Endozoicomonas sp. GU-1: one gene and its partner. The protein of the gene in region 1 interacts with the protein of each later gene in a pairwise test. Links are inferred from orthologs where the notes say so. Each region holds a gene or a part of one and is shown on either strand. Other genes may lie near its edges.

The links.
Region 2: the proteins of panC (region 1) and yfcD interact in binary tests that used the Escherichia coli proteins (3 or more experiments, as listed by UniProt). The link is inferred for Endozoicomonas sp. GU-1 from one-to-one orthologs.

Annotation. Positions count from the first base shown.
Region 1 is NZ_CP114771.1:4,198,100-4,206,889, forward strand. Bases 2,231-5,110 are described here. They hold panC (pantoate--beta-alanine ligase), read left to right. Parts: upstream 2,231-3,181; coding sequence 3,182-4,039; downstream 4,040-5,110. Other genes in these bases: folK (2-amino-4-hydroxy-6-hydroxymethyldihydropteridine diphosphokinase), read left to right, coding at 2,231-2,245; panB (3-methyl-2-oxobutanoate hydroxymethyltransferase), read left to right, coding at 2,371-3,165; O3276_RS17500 (ZmpA/ZmpB/ZmpC family metallo-endopeptidase-related protein), read left to right, coding at 4,578-5,110. In the rest of the region: polynucleotide adenylyltransferase PcnB, read left to right, coding at 291-1,745; more of folK, read left to right, coding at 1,745-2,230; more of O3276_RS17500, read left to right, coding at 5,111-7,178; O3276_RS17505 (hypothetical protein), read left to right, coding at 7,398-7,694; pgi (glucose-6-phosphate isomerase), read left to right, coding at 7,923-8,790. UniProt on the Escherichia coli protein: Catalyzes the condensation of pantoate with beta-alanine in an ATP-dependent reaction via a pantoyl-adenylate intermediate.
Region 2 is NZ_CP114771.1:1,010,365-1,018,985, forward strand. The notes cover bases 2,512-5,222. They hold yfcD (NUDIX hydrolase YfcD), read right to left. Parts: upstream 4,276-5,222; coding sequence 3,748-4,275; downstream 2,512-3,747. Other genes in these bases: O3276_RS03930 (riboflavin synthase subunit alpha), read right to left, coding at 3,098-3,712; ppnN (nucleotide 5'-monophosphate nucleosidase PpnN), read left to right, coding at 4,649-5,222. In the rest of the region: more of ppnN, read left to right, coding at 5,223-6,025.

The DNA of each region.
Region 1 (8,790 bases):
GGTACTGACTTTTCAGTTCAGGAATTTTTCGGGTTGCCGACTGTGAAATTTCTGAATCACGGCAACTTTTTTATTGATAAAAACCGACAACAGTTGTCACTGATGTCAAGACAAATGGAGTGAAAACAGCGGCGGTGCTATGATAAGCGCTGATCCTTACGGACCTACCCTTCAGGTCAAGTTGATCAGGCAGATCAAAGCCACAAACAACCACGGTAAGCCACTTTATCCATGCAACTTTTTTCACAACTTAAACAAATCCTGCAAACCCTATGATGCCAGGTACCGGAATGTACAGTTTTACAACAGCAATGGCTGTCCTGGTGCTTGGAGGCACACTTATTTTCTGGCTCATGCGTAACAGAAATCGGTCAAAACGCCACCGGCCCACATTTGATGTAACGGGCGACCCGCAGAAAACCGTTATCCCCCGGGATAAACATCCGGTTTCCCGTCGCTACATCAACGACAATGCGCTCAAAGTGATTAACCGGTTAACCAGCCAGGGCTATGAAGCTTATCTGGTGGGGGGGTGTATCCGCGATCTGTATCTTGATCTTCACCCCAAGGACTTTGATGTCGCGACCAATGCCAGTCCTGAAGACGTCCGCAGGCTGTTTCGTAATTCCAGACTGATTGGCCGACGTTTCAAACTGGTTCATGTGCTGTTCGGTCGTGAAATGATTGAGGTAGCCACTTTCCGTGCCAACCATGAACAGCACCATGGTCAGGAAAAGTCCCGCCACTCGGAATCCGGAAGAATTCTTCGGGATAACGTTTATGGCACCATGGAAGACGATGCCATGCGCCGGGACTTTACCGTTAATGCCCTTTACTACGATGGTCGTGACTTCAGTGTGGTGGATTTCTGCAACGGGGTTGACGACATTCGCACCGGTACCCTGCGACTGATTGGTGACCCGGTTACCCGTTACCATGAAGACCCGGTTCGCATGCTCAGGGCCATTCGCTTTGCGGCCAAACTCAACTTCACAATGGCACCGGAAACCGAGCAACCCATTCGGGATCTTGGGCAGTTGTTGCACGATATTCCAGCTGCACGATTGTTTGATGAGGTTCTGAAGCTGCTGCAGTCCGGTCAGGGTGTACGTACGTTTGAATTACTGCAGGAATACCAGTTGTTTGGTCCACTGTTTCCAGCAACAGCGCATTGCTTGCACGAACAGGACAGACTTGCCGGTCACCTGATTATTGAAGCCTTGAAAAGTACCGACAAACGCGTCAGACAGAATCGTCCTGTGACACCAGCGTTCCTGTTCGCCGCACTTTTATGGGCACCCATGAGGCGAATGGCCAGAGAGCTTATGGACCAGGGTATTCCGCCTGTTCCGGCATTCCAGCAGGCTTCCATGACGGTGATCACGAACCAGTGTCATCACACCGCGATTCCCCGCCGGTTCTCGATGATGGTTCGTGATATCTGGGATCTGCAGATTCGACTGGAACGCAGACAACCGAAACTGATTGAAACCTTGCTGGAGCACCCCAAATTTCGTGCGGCCTATGACTTCCTGGTACTCCGGGAGCAAGCCGGTGAAAACCTGTCGGCGGCCGGTCAATGGTGGACAGAAATACAGGAACTGGATGAACATGGCCGTCATGCCATGATCCGGTCGCTTACCAGCCATGGCGGGCAGAAAAAGCAGGGCACTAAACGCAGACGGCGCAGGCGCAAGCCTCGCAGTGGTGATGCCTCGTCAGCACATCAGTCTGGAGAGTCCTGATGGCAGAAACCGCTTATGTGGCACTGGGTAGTAACCTTGAGCAACCAGACCTGCAGTTGCAGCGTGCTGTGGATGACATTGACAGTATGCCTCAAATAACGGTTGCCGCCTGTTCCAGGCTCTACCGGAGTGACCCGGTTGGCCCCCCCGGCCAGCCCGATTACTGCAATGCGGTGGTGGCTGTGAATACCACATTGGCACCGCTCAGGCTGCTGGATGCCCTGCAGTCGATAGAAAACGCCCATGGTCGTGTGCGCTCGGTACGCTGGGGACCGAGGACTCTGGATCTGGATATCATTCTGTTTGGCAACCGGTGTATTGAGTCAGAACGACTGACCGTTCCTCACTATCAGATGCGGGTTCGCAATTTTGTGCTGTGCCCGCTGCTGGATGTTGCACCGGATCTTGAACTTCCGGATGGTACTCTATTGCAGGTAATGGTGGATGAACTAGGGTACCAGGGGCTGAATGTTATTGCTGACCGTTATCCATGGTTTTAACCGTCTGGCTTTGCAAACCCGCACTCTGGAAACAGGGCGGCCTGACCGTTGCGCCAAGCCCTTAACTGACAAGCATTCACACTTCTCGTATAATCCGCGACAGCAATTAATCAAGGTCTTTACCCATGGCTAAAGTCACCCTAAGTATCCTGTCCGAGATGAAAAAAACGGGTGAGAAATTCACCTGCCTGACGGCCTACGATTCCACCCAGGCTCACCTGGCCAGCAGTCAGGGCGTGGCAGTGATACTGGTTGGTGACTCCCTTGGCAATGTCTGTCAGGGACAAACCAGTACGGTTCCTGTTACTGTGGACGACATGTGTTATCACACCCGCTGTGTCAGTAACAAAGCGGGCGACTCCCTGTTAATGGCCGACCTGCCGTTCGCTTCCTACACCAATGAGCAACAGGCGCTGACCAACGCAACCCGTCTTATGCAGGCGGGTGCTGAAATGGTCAAGCTGGAAGGTGAAGCCTGGCTGGCACCTATTGTTACCCGCCTGCGTGAGCAGGGTATCCCTTCCTGCGTCCACCTTGGTCTGACACCACAGTCAGTGCATGTTCTGGGTGGCTACAAAGTTCAGGGTCGGGATGAAGCCCGTGCCAACGCCATGATTGCAGCCGCCATCGGGTTGGAAAAGGCCGGTGCCGCCATTCTGGTGCTGGAGTGCGTACCTTCGGCGCTGGCCCGGGAAATCACCCGTGCCGTTCAGATTCCGGTGATTGGTATTGGTGCCGGTGCTGACACGGACGGCCAGGTTCTGGTGATATACGACATGCTGAATATGACCGCCGGACGCAAACCCAAATTCGTAAAAAACTTTATGGCTGAAGGTGGTTCTGCCCAGGATGCTGTTGCTGCCTACGTCAAAGAAGTCAAGAACGGCACATTCCCGGGTCCGGAACACGGATTCGACTAAACGGAAAGTATCCATCATGCAAACTGTACACTCTATTGCTGAAGTTCAGGATATCGTTGGCACCCGTAAATCGGCTGGCCTGCGCATTGGCTTTGTACCGACCATGGGTAACCTGCACGGTGGGCACCTGACCCTGGTGGAAAAAGCCAAAGAAAGCTGCGACTTTGTGGTGGTGAGTATCTATGTAAACCCCTTGCAGTTTGGCCCCAACGAGGACTATGACTCCTATCCACGCACCATGGAGCAGGACCAGCAGCTGCTGATGGATCACGGTGTTGATTTGCTCTATGCCGCCAGCACCCATGAAATCTATCCGGAAGGCAGCGAAAACCATACCCATGTGAGTGTCGATGTGCTGGACGGTATGCACTGCGGAAATACCCGGCCCGGTTTCTTCCGGGGCATTGCCACGGTGGTCACCAAGCTGTTCAACATTGTGCGCCCGGATATCGCGGTATTTGGCGAGAAAGATTTCCAGCAGCTGACCATCATTCGCAAAATGGTGCAGGATATGGTGATGCCAGTTGAGATTCTCGGTGCCTCAATCGCCCGGGAGCCAACCGGCCTGGCCATGAGTTCACGCAATGGCTACCTGACCCCACAAGAGCGCGGAGAGATAGCACCTGCTCTTTATCGCTGCCTGACACAAGCCAGAGACGCGATTCAGGCGGGCGAAACCGACTTTGACCTGCTGCGCAGAAATGCGTTTGCCCACATGGCCCAGGCCGGGTTCAAGCCGGATTACTTTAATATCTGCAATCCACAAACCCTGCTGCCCGCTACCCATAATGAGCAGTCACTGGTTATTCTTGCTGCTGGTTATTTAGGCAAAGCCCGATTGATTGATAATATTTACTTCAATCGATCATCTTAAGGTAGATATCAAACTACACTTCTGTCTTTTATCATTCCAGAAGACGACCAAACACTATGGCCAGGCTTTGAACCCCTCTACCGTCTCCAATCACAGAAACGATGGAGTACCAGGCATGACCTTTTCTGGCCCGGGTTCTGTCACATTTGCCGCACCAACAGCGCTAAGGAGCTGTCTGGAAATAACTTCCCTATTTTCGTTGCCTGACTCCGTTCGGACTGAGCTTGTCGAAGTTCGGTGGCACGACCCTTCGATACTTCGACAAGCTCAGCACTCAGGGTGAACGGAAATCGGGAACTTATTAAAAGACAATTCCTAAGCGGCTGTCCGGAAATTGCATTTTCATAGCAAAAAAAGCCCCATGTAATTCAAACTATTCTTACCACTGCCATAAAACTGGCTACCGTTATCAAACCCCTATTAACGCTTTTACCGATGTAGAAAAAAGAAATACTCAAACATCACTGACCTGTTTGCTTCTTTGTGTTTGCCCTGTAAGGCAATGGATTAATATCTCCGTAAACAATTTTATGAGGTAATGATTTTGATACGGCAATCAGGCGTAAACCCGGTAGGCATGGCCATCGACCCGCAACCTGTAACAACCTCCACTACAGAACCGGAGGGTCGATGGAGAGGGTGGGAGGTGATCCAATCGGGGGCTAGTGCATTTGTTCGGTCACTGCACCCCTTGTATGATCCACTCAATAGCCACCGCCATCTGCCAGTGCAGGATGTTGCCGACTCTGCTGCTGGCATTGATCCTTGGGGCGTTGTTGGCCAGAACAATAATTTTCATCAGTTCACTGCACTGGCAGGACGGGCGATAGCAGCCTATTCCGGCATGCCTTCAGAAATCAATAGTCTGCTGAGCTATCTTGCCAACCTGGCGGCTGTGGGCCGGTTTGCCAGCGATCAGCTGAATGCGTTCAATGCTTGCGGCGGTTCGATACCTGAGCCTGGCACACACAGGGAAAAGACACCGGACGAGACTTTGGAAAACACGAAAGGCAAAGCCAGAAAAGCCTCACAGAACCTACGACACCAGTATGATAAATCCGCCGCCCCAACGCTACGGGCCAGCCAGTTGCCAAACACACCCTTGGCACTGGGGGCTCTGGTCGGCCTGTCCGCGGTCGGTGCGGCATCAGCATCCGCCTCTGACTGGATTAACGTGACGGATGCCAAGACCCTGGGCGATATCTGCCATGATGCGAAATTCCCATGTGACAAAGATTATCGCCTGATTGATGATATCGACGGTAGCCAATTGCCCCGGTCCATTGGGGGTAAATACAAATACAATGGTTTCACCGGCAAGTTGGACGGCAATTATCGTACTATTGGCAATTTATCGAAGTGCCTGGTAAAACACCTGTCCGCTAGGGGCCGTATCGAGAATCTGACCCTTAGTGATGCCAATATAAAAACCTCACCGGATTCGGTCGGGGTAGTGGCTTGTGAAATGTCTGACAACGCCATGATCAATAATATTCGGGTTGAACGTGCTCACGTTGCTACCAATAAAGAACACGTAGGCGCAGCTATTGGCGTGGGCAAAGTAAGCGTAGGAACTATTACTAACATGACTGCATTGAACTGCAAGGTGAAAACCGACAACACTGGTGCAGATGCTGGTATTGGGGCTGGATCGATGAGTGATGGAATCGTTAACAACACAATGGCGGTGAACTGTACTGTTGAAACAAAGGGAAGCTCAGCAAATGCCGGTATTGGGGCGGGATCTCAGAGTGATAAAGGAACGGTTACAAGCACGACAGCGTTGAACTGCACGGTGAAAACCGAGAACACTCATGCAAATGCTGGTATTGGGGTGGGATCTCAGAGTGATAAAGGAACGGTTACAGACACGACAGCGTTGAGCTGCACGGTGAAAACCGACAACACTTATGCAGATGCTGGTATTGGGGCTGGATCATCGACGGGGGGGGGGGGAACCGTTAACAACACAATGGCGGTGAACTGTACTGTTGAAACAAAGGGAACATCAGCAAGTGCCGGTATTGGGGTGGGATCTCAGCGTGATAAAGGAACGGTTACAGACACGACAGCGTTGAGCTGCACGGTGAAAACCGACAACTCTTATGCAGATGCTGGTATTGGGGCTGGATCATCGACGGGTGGTGGAATCGTTAACAACACAATGGCGGTGAACTGTCATGTTGAAACAATGGGAGAATCAGCATACGCCGGTATTGGCAAAGGAAACCTTTATGGAAAAGCAAGTATCGCCAACACCAGGGTGTTCTATAGCACCGTTAAAAGTGAAAATGCCGCTGTGGATATCTTCAGAGGATCTAACCCTGTTATTTGTAATGTCATTGTTAATGACGAACAACGAAGCACTGCCAAGGGGTGTGACTATTGGCAGAATAATGATGTCTGTGGAACTATTGCCCACGACTTGGCAAAACTAAAGCACCAAATCGATAATTATTGTCCTAACACAACAATTGGGCCCAAGGTGCAAAAAATGACCATCTTCGACCCGGGTTCTGCTACATTTGCCGCACCAACACCGCCAATGGCATCATCAAGCCCTGCCGTTATAGCTTTTATCGCCATCGTGGGCACGGTGATTTTTGTGCTGGTCTATGTCGCCTACCGCTCTTACAGCCAAAGGTCATCGACTAATGCTGGTCGTAACCGCGCGGAACCCATGGTGCCCCCAGCCAGCGGCCACCCCCGTGCTGAGGGACAGCTGCCTACTCCTCCCCGGGATCGTTACCAACCGGTGCCGTTCAGGCCGAGGAACACGAGACCGCTGCCTGCTCCTCCCCGGGATCATTACCAACCGTTGTCGTTCAGGCCGAGGAACACAAGACCGCTGCCTGCTCCCCCAGACCATTACCAACCGTTAACGTTCAGACAAGGGAACACGGCAACAGGGGACAGCAATCCTCCCGTGGGTAATGAAAAAGAACCCGCCCCCCCTGACATCCCTGTGTACTTAGAACTGACCGAGTATGAATCCATCGATAACCATGGTGAACCGGTAGGTAGGCAACAGATAGCAGAAGCCTCATGCGAACAAAGGGAAAGAGATAAAAAATCCCCTGCTCACAGCCATGCCATGAACCCAGCCTTTTCCAATGCTTTCTACATGAATTTTCAGTGAGGCCAACGCGCGGTGAAAGCGATTATTCCAGCGCATAGTCTTCAGCCACTCAAGTGGGTCAATACCCAGGCGCTCCAGGATAGGCGGAACATCGTCAGTTATACGACCACAGTTGCCTTTGCGGATAATTCGGCCAGACCAGTCGACCAGTTCAAAGTAGCTACTGAGTGGGTATGGAATAGCCTGTTCGGGGTGTGACTGGTCAATAGAGAGGTTATCATGCAAGCAACAACAGCCAAGGTGTACGATGGCGGCTGTGCAAGCCAGGTGGCTGGCAGTTCTGTTAATGCGCCCCAAAGTGACGCTGTCAGTGGGCAGAAACCCTCGCTTCCCAAGCCACAAAATTACGGTACATGGACAGTTGAGCGCCGTTGCCCACTGGATATGCAGTCAAGTTCTTGCTGTGGGGGGGGCCCTCGTTATCGGGAAAGTGTCATCAAGGCTCTTGCAGAGTATCAATTACTGCCTGAAACGCCGACAAAATCGGTGAGTGGTGTAAGCGAACAGGGGGATTGATATTAGGTTGATAGATTTGAATTTGAACCACAAAGGCACAGAGACACAAAGAAAAGATTTCTTTTTTCTTCCTTTGTGACTTTGTGCCTTTGTGGTGAAAGTCTTTTTATATAATCGATAGGGTTGACTCGTATCATGCTAACTATTTTCCCGCTATCAATAAGTAAGGTATATTCCCCACCTTTCTTATCCAGCCCACCTTCCATCCTTATCTAATGAGGCAAGACAGTGATTAACTCAACTGCTCTGGATCATCTGCCCGCATCCAAAGATCTGGCGGCGCTGCAACAGCAAATGGCCAATATTCATCTGCGCAGCCTGTTTGCTGAAGATCCAAACCGGTTTGACCGCTACAGCCTTGAAGCTGCTGGCCTGTTTCTTGATTACTCAAAGCATCTGATTAACGACGATGTCATGGCATCCCTGGTAACGCTGGCGGAGCAGGCCAATCTGGCACAAGCCCGTGACGCCATGTTTGCCGGTGACAAGATCAACTACACGGAAAAGCGTGCGGTGCTCCATACGGCACTGAGAAGCTTTGGTGATGCTCCGGTGATGGTGGATGGTGAAGACATCATGCCCGGGATCCGTGAAACCCGTGCCCGTATGCAGGCCATGACTGAACAGGTTCACTCCGGACAGTGGCTTGGCCATACCGGCAAGCCGATCAAACACATCGTGAATATTGGTATCGGTGGTTCTTACCTGGGGCTCAAAACCGCGATTAATGCCATGACTCCTTACCACGTTAAGGGTTTTGAGCATCACTTTGTGGCGAATATTGACCCTAACGAGTTGTCTGAAGTCTTGGGTAAAATCGATCCGGAAACCACGCTGTTTATCGTTGCCTCCAAGTCCTTTGGTACTCTGGAAACCCTGCAAAATGCCCAGGCGGCCAGAGCCTGGATGATTGCCCAGGGCTGTGCCGAGCAGGACATCCGTAAGCACTTTATGGCCATCTCCACCAACCTGAAAGCCATTGACCAGTTTGGTATTGCCCAGGAAAATACCCTGCCGCTGTGGGACTGGGTTGGCGGTCGCTACTCCCTCTGGTCCAGCATTGGCCTGTTGATTTCCATGGTGGTCGGCTACGACA
Region 2 (8,621 bases), 3.2 Mb from region 1 along the record:
AATCATACTATGCACAGGGTTTAAGCTGCCATGATCTTTACCTGTATTATCACTCCAGAGGCTGATTGCCGTCATTAAATTGTCACCATTTCATCAGCCATAACTTTCATGAGCAGTGGATAAAACCCTCTCCATTACCACTGGTCAGCAGCCCAATATTCCCGTTACCAATCCTGACTATCTAAACCATACTTAAGTGCACTGACTATTGAAATTACTGGATAAGCCTCAAAATAGACTATCCAGAACACAAGGTTGAAGCACTGAGTAACGGGTTAGCCCAGGCTTCCTTAAAGCCCGCTACACCATACCTTTGCAACAGAATATCAACCAGACTTTCCTGTTAAACCAGCTTTTGCAGACAGACTATGACAGATCAGGATCCAAACAACCCCGAAGTGCTTGATGGGGACGAAGACAGCCAAAAAACCAGTACCGGACTTGTACTTCCACACCAGTCGCTACCAGACAAACTCTATCTGATCCCCGTTTCGAACCGCCCTTTCTTTCCTGCACAGGTACAACCGTTAGTATTCAGCAATGAGGAGTGGGGAGAAACACTGCAACGTGTTGGCCAGAGCCCTCATAAAGCGGTTGGTCTCAGCTTTGTTGGCCGATTGCCCGGTATAGACGTTGCACCGGAAGATTTTCCCCAGGTAGGTTGCGTTGTCAAAATCCATAATATTGTGTCAGACAATGACCAGGTTCAGTTTATTGCCCTGGGAATGCAACGTTTCAGAATACGACAGTGGTTACGTCGCCGGCCTCCTTACCTGGTTCAGGTCGACTATATCGACACCCCTGAAGACGACAGCGATGAAGTAAAAGCCTATGCACTGGCACTGATCCAGGCGATCAAAGAGCTTATCCCGCTGAATCCCCTGTACAGCGAGGAGCTGAAAAATTATCTGAACCGCTTCAGTCCCAAAGACCCCTCCCCCCTGGCAGATTTTGCAGCGGCTATTACCACCGCTCCCGGACAGGAGCTTCAGGAAGTACTGGAAACCATTCCTGTCCAACGCAGAATGGAAAAGGTACTGGTGCTGATTCGCAAAGAGCAGGAGGTCGCCCGCCTTCAGAGTGAAATCAATGCGGAAGTTAACCGGAAAATCAGTAATCATCAGCGCGAGTTCTTCCTGAAGGAACAGCTTAAAGTCATTCAAAAAGAGCTGGGCATATCGAAAGATGACCGAACTGCCGAGATTGAACAGTTCGAGCAGAGACTGGCAAAGCTGACCGTCCCTGAAAGTGCCAAGAGTAAAATCGATGATGAGCTGAAAAAGCTTTCCATTCTGGAAACCGGCTCCCCGGAATACGCCGTTTGCAGAAATTACCTCGATTGGGCGACATCGGTCCCCTTTGGCCTGTACTCTGAAGATAACCTCGATCTTCATCACGCAAGAAACGTACTCAGTTCCGACCATGACGGTCTTGAGGATGTTAAAGAGCGCATTGTTGAGTTTCTGGCAGTCGGTGCTTACCGGAAAGAAGTATCCGGCTCCATTATGTTGCTGGTAGGCCCTCCGGGTGTGGGCAAAACCTCTATTGGCAAGTCCGTCGCCAAAGCTCTGGACCGGAATTTTACCGTTTCAGTTTGGGCGGCATGAGAGATGAAGCTGAGATTAAAGGACATCGTCGTACTTATATTGGAGCGATGCCTGGAAAGCTGATTCAGGCACTGAAGGAAGTAGAAGTCTCCAATCCGGTCATCATGCTTGATGAGATTGATAAAATTGGTGCGTCCTTCCGCGGTGATCCCGCATCTGCGCTGCTGGAGGTATTGGATCCTGAGCAGAACAGCGAGTTTCTTGACCACTATCTGGACATGAGAATTGATCTGTCAAAAGTCCTGTTCATTTGCACAGCCAATCAGTTGGATACTATCCCGGGACCACTGCTTGATCGAATGGATGTCATCAGGCTGTCCGGCTATATCACCGAAGAGAAGGTGGCGATAGCCAAGAATCACTTATGGCCCAAACAACTGAACAAAGCCGGACTGAAAAAGAGCCAGCTTAGAATCTCAGATACAACCTTCCGTAAAATTATTGATGGTTATGCCCGGGAAGCAGGGGTTCGTCACTTTGAGAAATTGTTGCAAAAAATCATTCGCAAAGTTGTCGTCAAATTCCTGGAAAATGATGAACACAAGCTGACGGTGTCGGCTAAAAACCTGGAAGACTTTCTCGGCGCGCCCTACTTTCGTAAAGAAAAAACCATGGAAGGTCTTGGCATAGTCACCGGTCTTGCCTGGACCGCAATGGGTGGTGCTACACTCCCTGTTGAAGCCTGCCTGATACATCAGCAAAGAGCCGGTTTTAAACTGACCGGCAAGCTGGGTGAGGTGATGAAAGAGTCGGCTGAAATCTCATACAGCTATACCACCAGTCACGCCAAAAAGCTGGGTATTCAGGAAGACTTTCTGAAAACTGCATTTATACACCTCCATGTTCCGGAAGGTGCCACCCCGAAAGATGGCCCCAGTGCCGGTGTCACCATGACAACCGCTTTAATCTCTCTGGCCAAAGGCATTAAACCCCTGAAAAATCTGGCAATGACCGGAGAGCTGACCCTGACAGGCAAAGTATTGCCTGTGGGCGGTATCAGAGAAAAGGTGATTGCTGCCCGACGGCAGGGAATTATGAACCTGGTTCTTCCGGAAGATAACCGCAGAGACTTTGATGAGCTACCGGATTACATCCGTGAAGGCATCTCTGTACATTTTGCCAGCCAGTACGATGACGTCTATAAAGTTGCATTCCCAGCGGTCAGCAAAAGCAAAGGAAAAAGTAAGTAGAGCCAACCGTACTCTGCTGTAAATAAAAAACGCCACCCGATCAGGTGGCGCTTTCTTAATCACTCTTACAATAGCAGCGGGATCTAATCCCGTTTGGACACGCTAGTGAGCACTTTCATTCTGGGCCGTGCGGCAAATTTTTTCAAATGATATATAAGACGTAATAATCATATTAAAGTTTTTTAAAATAGCAGAAAAATAATGAAGAAACAGATACCGGAACGACACAGGGTTGTATCTCAAGAAATTGCAACCCTGCGACAGCATAAAAAGGTTCAGAGAACTATATCACCACACATATCATAACCTGGTTGATTCCAGATATCTTTTCACCGTAGTGACAATCGCCTGTGTCTGGCTGTCTATTTCCAGGTTAACTCTATCGCCAACTTCCGCTGTACCAAATGACGTCATTCTTAAGGTTTCCGGAATAAGATGGATACAAAAGCGCCCCCCCTCAACCTTCTCACCAATAGTCAAACTACAGCCATTCAGAGACACATAGCCTTTAGGCAGAATATAGTCTTGCCATTCAGAAGCAAATTGAAAGAACACTGTCACATTGTTTTCTTCCTGCTTAATGTCACAAATCTCAACAGTATCGTGAATATGACCAGAGAGAAGATGCCCGCCAATTTCGTCACCAAAGCGTGCAGCTCTTTCAATATTGACTTTATCACCTTCCCCCAGCGCCCCCAGGTTAGTAACCCTCAGGGTCTCTTTCATCACATCGAAAGTGACACTTTCCCGGTCAAAAGAAGTAACTGTCAAACAGCATCCATTCACTGCAATACTGGCTCCGGTTTCCAGGCCTTCCAGCAATGTGGACGGCAACAGCACAGTAATACGATTCAGTTCGTTGAACGTTTCAATTCGACCAACCGGAAAAAATCCCTTCACAATACCTGTAAACATACACTACCTATCGTCGCCAAACACGTTGGCCTACATCAGAATGTTTTGAGACAGTGAACCAGCCTCTCAAGAGCAACCAGACTGTCTGGCGTATAATTGCGGTGGTTGCGGTTCGCCAGCACCTCGTCCGGTGATTCCAGCACCACACTGGCAACCTCTTCTTCTTGCAGGGTCAAAGGACCATCATAATAACAGCTGTAGACCCTGCCCCAGACCTGACAATCATCATTATGGAAAAAAAAGTGAAAATGCGAAGTGATGGGCACATTCTCGATACCAAGCTCCTCAGCCAACTCCCGTTCAGCCGCCTGATCGTAGCTTTCCCCTTCGGTAACCACGCCCCCTGTAGCGGGATCAAAGTAGCCCGGATAAATATCCTTATTCAGGGTCCTCTCCTGAACATACAGCTGCCCTGCTGAATTGAAGACAAAAATATAGGTTGCCCTGTGGCAAAGTGCTTCTTCTCGCATCTTCCCCCTGGGAACGGACCCGAGAACAAAATTATGGTCATCAACCACCACCACGCTTTCCACAGACGCTTCCACCTCTTGCTGACCAGGCATCGAGATCTCCTGTTATCTGTCATTCATTTATTATTGTGGCAACATCTTATATCAAGCTATTGGTAATCGAAAACAGAAAATACCAGTCAACATTCAACAAAAAGGCAAAGGCGTTTGTGGCATCTCTGCCAATTTGTCAGAGCGGCATCATTCCGTCAAGACTGATCATAAGCGACCAAAACCGGTATAATTTGCTTATTGCAATAGGAATTTTAATTTTCTCAATCAGTAAAAACGGTAATTTTCACTCGATTTCAACCCACAGGATCCGATAGTTAGTTAAATATATTTTTGTCCTGACCAGCATCCATTACTGCCATAACCACCTAAAAAATGCTGTCAGACACCGAACACCATCCTTTAAGGGGGCATAATGAGTAAACCTAATGTAGTCTCCGCCATTGTTAACCCGGTAGGCTCCATGCGAGTACTGTCCAGCCGGGAAGTCAATATTCTTCAGGATAATACCAAAGCTGGCCTGCATCGCCTGTTCCGTCAGTGCGCCCTGGCTGTGTTAAGTGATGAGATGGAAGGTGACAGCGCAGAAGAGCTGTTACAAACCTACTCCGAATTTGATATCCGCATTGTTCAGGAACACCGAGGACTGAAACTTGAACTGATCAATGCACCCGCATCTGCATTTGCTGATAAAAAACTGATCCGGGGTGTCAGGGAAAACCTGTTTTCCGTGCTCAGGGATATTCTCTATGTTTCGTCCCTGATCACCAGCGACAAGCGTTTCGATCACGGAAGTTCATCCGACATCACCCACCTGGTGTTTGAGGTACTCAGAAATGCCAACGCCTTTATCACCAAACAGACGCCCAATATCGTGGTCTGCTGGGGTGGACACTCCATTGGCCGTGATGAATATGAATACACGAAACTGGTCGGTTATCAGCTGGGCCTCAGAAGAATGAATATCTGTACCGGCTGCGGTCCCGGTGCGATGAAGGGGCCGATGAAAGGTGCCTACATTGGCCATGCCAAGCAACGGATCAGTCATGGTCGTTTTATTGGCCTGACCGAGCCTGGCATTATTGCTGCCGAGTCTCCTAACCCGATTGTCAATGAGCTGGTTATCCTGCCCGATATCGAAAAACGCCTGGAAGCCTTTGTCCGTCTGGGGCATGGCATCATTGTGTTTCCGGGTGGACCGGGAACCTGTGAAGAGATTCTTTACCTGATCGGTATTCTCCTGCACCCGGACAATAAAGACATTCCCCTGACCATGATCCTGACAGGTCCCGCCGGGTCGGAAGCTTACTTTGAACAGATTGACAACTTCATTGGCAATACACTGGGCAAAGAGGCGCAGGAAAAGTACCAGATCATCGTCAATGATCCAGCCAGGGTTGCCACGATCATGGCCCGGGGCCTGGAAAAAGTAACCCGCTTCCGTCGTCGACACGGGGATGCCTACTACTTTAACTGGCTGTTAAAGATTGACCAGGAGTTCCAGCAGCCTTTCGAGCCCACCCATGAAAACATGGCCAGCCAGGAACTGCACAGCAATCTCCCGGCCCACCAGCTGGCAGCCAACCTCCGTCGTGTTATGTCGGGCATTGTTGCCGGAAATATCAAGGAAGACGGTGTAAACCTGATTCGTGAGCATGGCCCTTATAAACTCAGTGGTGAACCGGGCCTGATGCAACAGATGGACAACCTTCTGCAATCGTTTGTTGATCAGCACCGGATGAAACTGCCCGGAAGCCACTACCAGCCCTGCTACGAAATCATAGAATCCTGACTTTTTGTCAATTCCACCTGAAGAGGCCATTTCGGCTTCTTCAGATGCTGCCTGCGTAAATCACAAATACCGAAACAGCCATTCACAGAAAAAATAGTGGCTATTACGGTCTTTACTTAACTTGACAGGCACCTTTCGCTATACTGCCCGCGCCACCAGTGCTACTGGTAAAGATTTCCTTGGAACGTCTGACGGACCCATAAGATCATAAAGGTTTGTCGAAGGATCGCCCAAGAGCCTGCCACAGATGATGAGGGTAGAACTCGTGTTAGAAGCCTACAGAAAACACGTCGAAGAGCGTGCCCAAGAAGGTGTCCCACCAAAGCCGCTGAATGCAGAACAGGTGTCAGGCCTGATTGAACTGCTGAAAAATCCACCAGCCGGTGAAGAACAATATATTCTGGACCTCCTTGAAAATCGTATTCCCCCCGGCGTTGATGAAGCAGCCTATGTAAAAGCCGGATTCCTCTCCGCCCTCGTCAAGGGCGAAGCTGAATCCCCACTGGTGGACAGCAAGAAAGCCGTTGAGCTGCTGGGCATGATGCTGGGTGGTTACAATATCGAAACCCTGATAGCCCTTCTGGACAGCACCGAGCTGGGTGAACTTGCCGCTGAACAGCTGAAAAAAACCCTGCTGGTGTTTGACTCTTTCCACGATGTGGAAGAAAAAGCCAAAGATGGCAATGCCAATGCCCAGGCCGTGCTGAAATCCTGGGCTGAAGCAGAATGGTTTACCGGGCGTGATGCTGTGCCTGAAACCATCAAGGTGGCGGTATTCAAGGTGACCGGTGAAACCAATACCGATGATCTGTCCCCTGCCCCTGACGCCTGGTCTCGCCCGGATATTCCACTGCATGCTCGTGCTGCCTACAAGATGACCCGTGATGGTCTTGAGCCTGAAGAACACGGCGTTACCGGCCCGCTTGAGCAAATTGAAGCCATCAAGAGCAAAGGCCTGCCGGTTGCTTTCGTGGGTGACGTTGTCGGTACCGGCTCTTCCCGTAAGTCTGCCACCAACTCGGTACTGTGGTTCTTTGGTGATGATATCCCCCGGTGTGCCCAACAAGCGTGCTGGCGGTATCTGCATTGGCAGCAAGGTAGCCCCTATTTTCTTCAACACCATGGAAGATGCCGGTGCCCTGGTGTTTGAAGCCCCGGTGGATCAGTTAAACATGGGTGATGTTATCGAAATTCGCCCCTACGATGGCAAGATCCTCTCTGAGTCCGGGGAAGTTCTGTCTGAGTTCACCTTCAAATCCGACGTTATTCTTGACGAAGTACAGGCCGGTGGCCGTATCAACCTGATCATTGGCCGTGGACTGACGGACAAGGCTCGTGAGGCGCTGGATCTGGGCCATTCCGACATATTCCGTCGCCCGCAGCCCCCTAAAGAATCAACCCATGGTTTCACGCTGGCCCAGAAAATGGTCGGCAAAGCCTGCGGTGTGCCCGGTGTTCGTCCTGGCCAGTACTGTGAGCCCAAAATGACCACTGTCGGTTCTCAGGACACCACCGGACCAATGACCCGTGATGAATTGAAAGATCTGGCCTGTCTGGGCTTCTCTTCTGACCTGGTTATGCAGTCTTTCTGCCACACTGCCGCCTATCCAAAGCCAGTGGACGTGGAAACTCACCACACCCTGCCGGACTTCATCATGAACCGGGGCGGTGTCGCCCTGCGCCCTGGTGATGGCATCATCCATAGCTGGCTGAACCGCATGCTGCTGCCAGACACCGTGGGTACCGGTGGTGACTCCCACACCCGTTTCCCGCTGGGCATCTCTTTCCCTGCAGGTTCAGGCCTTGTAGCATTTGCGGCGGCAACCGGTGTTATGCCATTGGATATGCCTGAGTCTGTTCTGGTTCGCTTCAAAGGTGAAATGCAGCCGGGCATTACCCTGCGTGATCTGGTGCACGCCATTCCACTCTACGGCATCAAGCAAGGCCTTTTGACCGTCGAGAAGAAAGGTAAGAAAAATGCCTTCTCCGGCCGCGTACTGGAAATTGAAGGCCTGGAAAACCTCACCGTTGAACAGGCCTTTGAGCTCTCCGATGCTTCTGCTGAGCGCTCTGCTGCCGGCTGTACCATCACCCTGTCTGAAGAGTCCATCACTGAATATCTGAAGTCCAACATCACCATGCTGCGCTGGATGATCAGTGAAGGTTATGGTGATGCCCGTACTCTGGAACGCCGTGCCCGTAAGATGGAGGAGTGGCTGGCCAACCCAACCATGATGCGTGCGGATGCCGATGCGGAATACGCTGAGGTAATCGAAATCGATCTGGCAGACATCAAGGAACCCATTCTCTGTGCGCCAAACGACCCGGACGATGCCCGTACACTGTCGGATGTTGCCGGTGACAAGGTCGATGAAGTATTCCTGGGCTCCTGTATGACCAATATCGGCCACTTCCGTGCGGCCGGAAAACTGCTGGAGCAGAACCATGATCCACTGAAGACCCGCTTCTGGATGTCGCCTCCCACCAAAATGGACAAGGCACAGCTGGAAGAAGAAGGCTATTACAACATCTACAACGACAACGGTGTGCGGACCGAAATCCCGGGCTGTTCACTCTGTATGGGTAACCAGGCACG